Aromatoleum petrolei: one gene and its partner. The protein of the gene in region 1 interacts with the protein of each later gene in a pairwise test. Links are inferred from orthologs where the notes say so. Each region holds a gene or a part of one and is shown on either strand. Other genes may lie near its edges.

Region 1 (4,471 bases):
CCTTGTCGTTGCCGTACAGCTCCTTCAGGCGCTGCATGCGCGGACCCAGCACGCGCATCTTGGCCATCGACTTGTAGCTCGCCGCCGACAGCGGGAAGAAGGCCGCCTTGATCAGCACGGTGACGAGGATGATCGCCCAGCCCCAGTTGCCGAGCAGCTTGTGGAACCACGACAGGACCCAGAACAGCGGCGCCGCAATCACCGTCAGCCAGCCGTAATCGACCACCAGATCGAGCCCCTTGGCGATGCCTTCGAGCTTGTCCTGCTCCTGCGGACCGGCATACAGGCGCGTCGCCACCATGCCCTTGTCGCCCGGCGCAACGGCCGCGACCGGCAGGATCAGGCCCGACGAGTAGAGGCCGTCGCCGACCTTGCGCGCGAAGAACTCGCGCTCGACCCCTTCCTGCGGCAGCCATGCGCTGACGAAGTAGTGCTGCACCAGCGCCACCCAGCCGTCGTTCGCCTTCTTCACGAACTTCGCCTTGCCGTTGTCGATCTCCTCGAACTTCACCTTCTGGAACTTCTCCGCCTCGCTGTAGAACGCGGGGCCGGTGAACACGTTCACGCCGAAGCCTTCGACCGCTTCCGCCGGCTTGCCGTCGCGCGTCATCTGGAAATACGCGTGCGCATTGAGCGGCGCACCGCCACCGTTCACGATCTCGTAGGCCACGTCGACGAGGTAGCTGCCGCGATGGAACGTCATCAGCTTCGCGACCTTCACGCCGTTCTGCTCGGGCGCCTCGAGGCGCAGCGTCAGGCTGTCCTGGCCGTCCTTGAGCACCTGCTCGCCGGCCGGCAGTGCGAACGCCGTCTTGTGGTTCGGCAAGCCCTCACCGATCAGGCCGGACTGCGCGGCGTACAGGTGCTCGGCGCCGTCGTCGAACAGCACGAAGTTGCGCGACACGTCGGCCTTGGACTTGTGCTGCGCGAGCTCAAGGCGAACGATGCTGCCGCCTTCGGCGGACACCTCGGCGGTCATCACGTCGGTGCGTACCGTCACGCGCGGAGCGCTGGATACCGCCCCACGCGCTTCCGGCACCGCCGACACACCGGCCATGCTCGCGCTGGGCGTCGGCACCGCACCGGGAACGGACGAACCCGGCGCCTGCTGCTCGGCTACCGCCGCAGTCGGCGCGGGAGCGGGACGATTGTGCTTCTGCCAGCCGTCCCACAGCATGATCACGGCGAAGGAGAAGATGAGGAAGAGTATCAGTCGACGCTGGTCCATCGGATTCTTATGTTCTGGGAAGAGTCAGGGAACGGGATCATACCCGCCCGGATGGAATGGGTGGCAACGGCCCACCCGCTTGAGTGCCAGCCACCCGCCCTTGCGGGCGCCGTGGCGCTGGACGGCCTCGGCCGCGTATTCGGAACAACTCGGGTGAAAACGGCAGTTGCGCCCCAGCATCGGGCTGATCGCGTATTTGTACACGCGCAGCAGGCCGAGGAGCAGGGACTTCATCATGGCCGCAGGCGCGCGAAGAGCTGCGCGATGTCTTCGTTGATCATCGCGCGCGTCGCATCCCTGACCGGCGCGTGCAGGCGCACGATCAGGTCGTGGTGGGGGAGTACCGCACGGATCTTGCGAAACTGTTCGCGCACGATGCGTTTCACCAGGTTGCGCACGTTGGCGCGTTTCGCCAGCTTCTTCGCCACCACGACGCCGAGGCGCGCCGTGCCGAGTTCGTTGGGACGATAATGAACGACGAAGAAGCGTCCCTTGATCGCCCGCCGAAAAGCAAAAACGGATGAATACTCATCCGTTTTGCGTAATCTGTAGGCGCTGAGGAATCTCTGATCAACGCCCGACGGGCTGCTCACCTCAGACGGCGAGGCGATGACGGCCCTTGGCGCGACGAGCGCGGATGACGGCGCGACCGCCACGGGTCTTCATGCGGACCAGGAAACCATGGGTGCGCTTGCGACGGACGACGGAAGGCTGATAGGTGCGTTTCATTTCGGTTGGCCAGTGAAAGGGTCAAACCGCGGATTTAATTGGATAATACCCTGTTTGTCAAGCACAATTTTTACCCCAGGCTGTGGATAACTCTGACGTGCGGGGGTAGAATCGAGCGTTTCCTTTCCCGCCCGCCCTTCGCGCACTGCCGATCACGGCCCGTCGCGCGCCACCGGCAGCCGGGATGCCCCCGAAACACACTCGCGCCATCGTTGCTCCTTGTCGCTGCCTTCCATCGCAGCGGCCGGCCGGAACGAGGCGTTATTGGAAATCGTGTCACAAGCCCTAGCCTTCGAGTCCGTGAGTCAAGATTTCTGGTCCTTCTGCCTGTCGCGCCTTGAAAGTGAACTGCCGCCGCAGCAGTTCAACACCTGGATCAAGACGCTAAGTGCGGAGGCCGGCACGAGCGACGAACCGTCACTGCGCCTGTTCGCGCCCAACCGCTTCGTCATGCAGTGGGTGCGCGAACGCTATCTCAAGCGCATCGCCGAGCTCGGCGAGGAGTTCCACGGCGGCCCGATGCCGCTCGAGCTCGTGATGTCCGAAGCCGGCAACACGCGCGCCGCCCCCCGCACGGTGGCACCGGTGATGCCGGTCGCCGCCGAGAAGACGGCCGCGAACGTCGCCCCAGCGCCGGTCGCCGCGCCCGCGATCATCGTGCGCGCCGAGCCCGAACCCACCGCGAGTTCGGCCGATCTCGCCTACGAGAAGACGCGTCTCAACCCCGATTTCACCTTCGACACCCTGGTCACCGGCCGCGCCAACGACCTCGCCCGCGCCGCCGCGATGCAGGTCGCGCAGAACCCCGGCACGTCCTACAACCCGCTGTTCGTCTATGGCGGCGTCGGCCTCGGCAAGACCCACCTCGTGCACGCCATCGGCAACGCCGTGTACAAGCGCAACCCGCGCGCGGTGATCCGCTACGTGCACGTCGAGGATTACTACGCCGACGTCGTGCGCGCCTACCAGCAGAAGAGCTTCGACGCGTTCAAGCGCTACTACCGCTCGCTCGACCTGCTGCTGATCGACGACATCCAGTTCTTCAACAACAAGAACCGCACGCAGGAAGAGTTCTTCCACGCCTTCAACGCGCTCACCGAGGCGAGGAAGCAGATCGTCATCACCTGCGACACCTATCCCAAGGACATCCAGGGCCTGGAAGATCGCCTGATCTCCCGCTTCGACTGGGGCCTCACGGTGCAGATCGAGCCGCCCGAGCTCGAGATGCGCGTCGCGATCCTGCAGAAGAAGGCCGAGGCGCTGCGCGTCGAGCTCACCGACGACGTCGCCTTCCTGATCGCCAAGAACCTGCGCTCCAACGTGCGCGAGCTCGAAGGCGCGCTCAACAAGGTCGTCGCCTTCGCGCGCTTCCACGGCCGCGGCATCTCGCTCGAGGTGGCGAAGGACGCGCTCAAGGATCTGCTCAACGCGCACAACCGCCAGCTCACCATCGAGCATATCCAGAAGACGGTCGCCGACTACTACAAGATCAAGGTCGCCGACATGCACTCCAAGAAGCGCACGCGCGTGATCGCCCGCCCTCGCCAGGTCGCGATGTGGCTCGCCAAGGACCTCACGCCGATGTCGCTGCCGGCGATCGGCGAGGCCTTCGGCGGACGCGACCACACCACCGTGCTGCACGCCTGCCGCACGATCGCGGACCTGCGCCTCGCGGACCAGCAGCTCAACCACGACGTGCACGTGCTGACGCAGGTGCTGCGCGGATGAGTGTGCCGCGCCGCACCGCTTCCTTGCCCGGACAAACGGAATAACTTCAAACGGAAGATCCTGACGCCATGCTTCTGCTCACCACCACCCGCGATGCGCTCCTCGCCCCGCTGCAGTCGGTCGCCGGCATCGTCGAAAAGCGCCACACCCTGCCGATCCTGTCGAACGTGCTGATCGAGAAGCACGGCGACCAGCTCACCCTGCTCGCCACCGACATCGAGATCCAGATCCGCACGACCACGGGCGGACACATCGGCGGCGAGGACGCCAACATCACCGTCGCCGCGAAGAAGCTGCAGGACATCCTGCGCGCGCTGCCCTCCGCCGGCGAAGTGGTGCTCACGCTCGACGACAAGCGCCTCACGGTGAAGGCCGGGCGCAGCCGCTTCGCGTTGCAGACCCTGCCCGCCGCCGACTACCCGCGCATGAACCTGCCCGACGGCGACGCCACGCGCTTCAGCATCAGCCAGAAGAGCTTCAAGCGCCAGCTCGCCCAGGTCGCCTACGCGATGGCGCAGCAGGACATCCGCTACTATCTCAATGGTCTGCTGCTGATCGCCGACGGTAAGGAACTGCGCATGGTCGCCACCGACGGCCATCGCCTCGCCTTCGCCTCCAGCCCGCTCGAGGCCGAAGTGCCGCGCACCGAGGTCATCCTGCCGCGCAAGACGGTCATGGAGCTCGCGCGCCAGCTCGCCGACAGCGAGGACCCGCTCGAAGTCGTCCTCGCCGGCAATCAGGTGGTGTTCCGCTTCGGCCCGATTGAGCTCGTCTCCAAGCTCATCG
Region 2 (2,752 bases), 880 kb from region 1 along the record:
GCAGCCACAATCGCAGCAATGCGCTGGCGGCCGTTGCGGCGGCACGCCATGTCGGCGTGACGCCGGCGCAGGCCATAGCCAGCCTCGCACGTTTCGAGGGGATCAAGCGCCGCATGGAAGTGCGTGGTCGGGTCAATGGCATCACCGTCTATGACGATTTTGCCCACCATCCGACAGCGATCGCGCTGACGGTCGAAGGCTTGCGCAAGCGCGAGACCGGGGGGCGGATCCTGGCGGTGCTCGAGCCGCGTTCCAATACGATGAAGCTGGGCGTGATGAAGAGTCGCCTGCCCGAAAGCCTGGCGCTGGCCGACCGTGTCTACTGCTATGCGAATGGTCTGGGATGGGATGCGAGCGAAGCGCTCGCGCCGCTGGGCGAGCGGGCCGGTGCCTTCGAAACGCTGGAAGAGCTGGTTGCGGCCGTCGTCGCCGAGGCGCGTCCCGGCGATCACGTACTGGTCATGAGCAACGGGGGCTTCGGCGGCGTGCACGAAAAGCTGCTCGCCGCGCTGCGCGCACGGTGATGCTCGGCGCTTGCGGGATAGAGTTTCGCAAGCGCTCGGGCCGGACCTCAGTCGTTCTTGCCTTCGAGCTGGCGCGCCTGCTGGTCGGTGATGTACTCGAACACCTTCACGACCTTGCGCACGCCGTCCGTGCGGCGGGCCACTTCCGTCGCGGCATCCGCCTCGCGGCGCGTCACGATGCCGAGCAGGAACACGGTGCCGGCCTCGGTCACGACCTTGACGTGGTTGGCGCTGAACTGCGCCGAATCGACGAAGCGCGCTTTCACCTTCGACGTGAGCAGCGAGTCATTGCCGCGCGAGGTCAGCGACGAGATGCCGGCCACCTGGATCTCATTGACGATGCCCTTGACGTTGGCGATGCCGCTGGCCACGCGCTCGGCTTCCGCGCGGTGAGCCTCGGTGGGGGCTTCGCCGGTGAGCAGAACGTTGCGGTTGAACGACGTCACGTTGATATGCACGGCATCGCCGAGACGGTCTTTCAGCGCGCTCGCGGTGCGCCACTCGATGCCTTCGTCCTCGACGTAGGCGCCCGAGGTGCGGCGGTCCGCGACCATCGCCGCGCCGGCCCCGACCCCGCCCGCGACGAGCGGAAAGCAGCCCTGCAGCAGCGGCAGTGTCGCCGCTGCGCCGAGGCCGAGAAGCAGGGTGCGCCGGCTGGCTTGAAGGGTCTTGTTGGTCATCAGTCTTCAACTCCGAGTAACAGACAATCGATGCCGTCGCACAGGCAGTGCAGGACAAGCAGATGAACTTCCTGGATGCGTGCCGTGCGGTCGGCGGGTACGCACAGGTGGATGTCGCCGTCGCCGAGCATGTCCCCCATCCTGCCGCCGCCCTTGCCGGTCAGCGCGATGACGCGCATCTCGCGCTCGTGGGCTGCCTCGATCGCCGCAATGACGTTGGGCGAGTTGCCGCTGGTCGAGATCGCAAGCAGCACGTCGCCCGACTGTCCCAGCGCACGCACCTGTTTCGAGAAGACCTGGTTGTAATCGTAATCGTTGGCGATCGAGGTCAGCGTCGAGGTGTCGGTCGTCAGCGCCACGGCGGCGAGCGGGGGGCGCTCCATCTCGAAGCGGTTGACCAGTTCGGCGGCGAAATGTTGCGCATCGGCAGCCGAGCCGCCATTGCCGCACGCGAGGATCTTGCCGTTGTTGAGCAGGCTGCCGGTCATGATCTCCACGGCTCCTGCGATCGGGGCCGCCAGCGCCTCCAGCGAGTCGAGCTTGGTGCGGGCGCTGTCTTCGAATTGTCGGGAGATGCGGTGAATCAGGTCCATGAGGGGCTCGGGTCACTTCTGTCGGGGGCAAAAGTCTAGCACGAGGCGAATGCCGGACCCGCCGTGCAGTGCTAGTGTGCCGCGCTGCGCGCTGCTGCGGCGGGTTGCTTTACAGACGCTTACCATGCATCGGCGTCGAACGCGCCGCGCAACCATTCCACCGTTGCTTCGTCGAGCGCGCTCATCAGCACCGCGTCGAAGCGGCAGGGGCGTTCAGCGAAGCGTCGGCCGGCGCCCGCGAGCCACCAGCGTGCGGCCAGCACGACACGCCGGCGCTTTGTCGCAGTGATGCTCGCCGCGGCGCCGCCGAAGCCCGGATTGCTGCGCAGGCGGACTTCGACGAATACCACGGTGCCGCGGTCCAGGCACACGAGATCCACTTCGCCGCCGCGGCAACGCACGTTGCGGGCGAGCGGGCTGAGGCCACGGCGCGCGAGGAAGCGCTCGGCCAGTTCCTCCCCGGCCTTGCCTCGCGCTTGCGTGCGAGACACCGGCCGCCCGACAATGCCTTCCCTTTTGCTGCGCTCCCCGATGTCCATGTCGACCAGTCCATCTCCGCTCTCAAGTACGCCGTCATTGTATGTGGTGGCGACGCCGCTCGGGAACCTCCAGGACATAAGCATCCGCGCGCAGGCTGTGCTGAGCGAGGTCGGTGCCATTGCCGCCGAGGATACGCGCCACAGCCAGCGCTTGCTCGACGCGTTGGGCATTCGTACCCGCCTTTTTCCGCTGCACGAGCACAACGAGCAGACCGCCGTCGGCCAGGTGATCCGGATGCTGGAGACGGGGCAGCACGTCGCGCTGATCAGCGATGCCGGCACGCCGGCGATCTCGGACCCCGGTGCGCGGGCGGTCGCGCGGGTCCGCGAGGCAGGCTTTCCGGTGGTGCCTGTGCCCGGCCCTTGTGCGGCCATCGCGGCGCTGTCCGCGTCCGGTTTCGTGGACGACGGTTTCC

The links.
Region 2: the proteins of dnaA (region 1) and ToN1_RS08395 interact in binary tests that used the Escherichia coli proteins (3 or more experiments, as listed by UniProt). The link is inferred for Aromatoleum petrolei from one-to-one orthologs.

The regions. Positions count from the first base shown.
Region 1 is NZ_CP059560.1:2,706,812-2,711,282, reverse strand. What follows is about bases 1,606-4,471. They hold dnaA (chromosomal replication initiator protein DnaA), read left to right. Parts: upstream 1,606-2,257; coding sequence 2,258-3,685; downstream 3,686-4,471. Other genes in these bases: dnaN (DNA polymerase III subunit beta), read left to right, coding at 3,754-4,471; rpmH (50S ribosomal protein L34), read right to left, coding at 1,823-1,957; rnpA (ribonuclease P protein component), read right to left, coding at 1,606-1,884. Outside these bases: membrane protein insertase YidC, read right to left, coding at 1-1,228; membrane protein insertion efficiency factor YidD, read right to left, coding at 1,253-1,462; more of rnpA, read right to left, coding at 1,462-1,605. UniProt on the Escherichia coli protein: Plays an essential in the initiation and regulation of chromosomal replication. Binds in an ATP-dependent fashion to the origin of replication (oriC) to initiate formation of the DNA replication initiation complex once per cell cycle.
Region 2 is NZ_CP059560.1:1,829,339-1,832,090, reverse strand. It holds ToN1_RS08395 (phosphoheptose isomerase), read right to left. Parts: upstream 1,798-2,752; coding sequence 1,204-1,797; downstream 1-1,203. Other genes in the region: rsmI (16S rRNA (cytidine(1402)-2'-O)-methyltransferase), read left to right, coding at 2,374-2,752; ToN1_RS08390 (YraN family protein), read right to left, coding at 1,917-2,336; ToN1_RS08400 (BON domain-containing protein), read right to left, coding at 572-1,204; mpl (UDP-N-acetylmuramate:L-alanyl-gamma-D-glutamyl-meso-diaminopimelate ligase), read left to right, coding at 1-524. UniProt on the Escherichia coli protein: Required for the timely initiation of chromosomal replication via direct interactions with the DnaA initiator protein.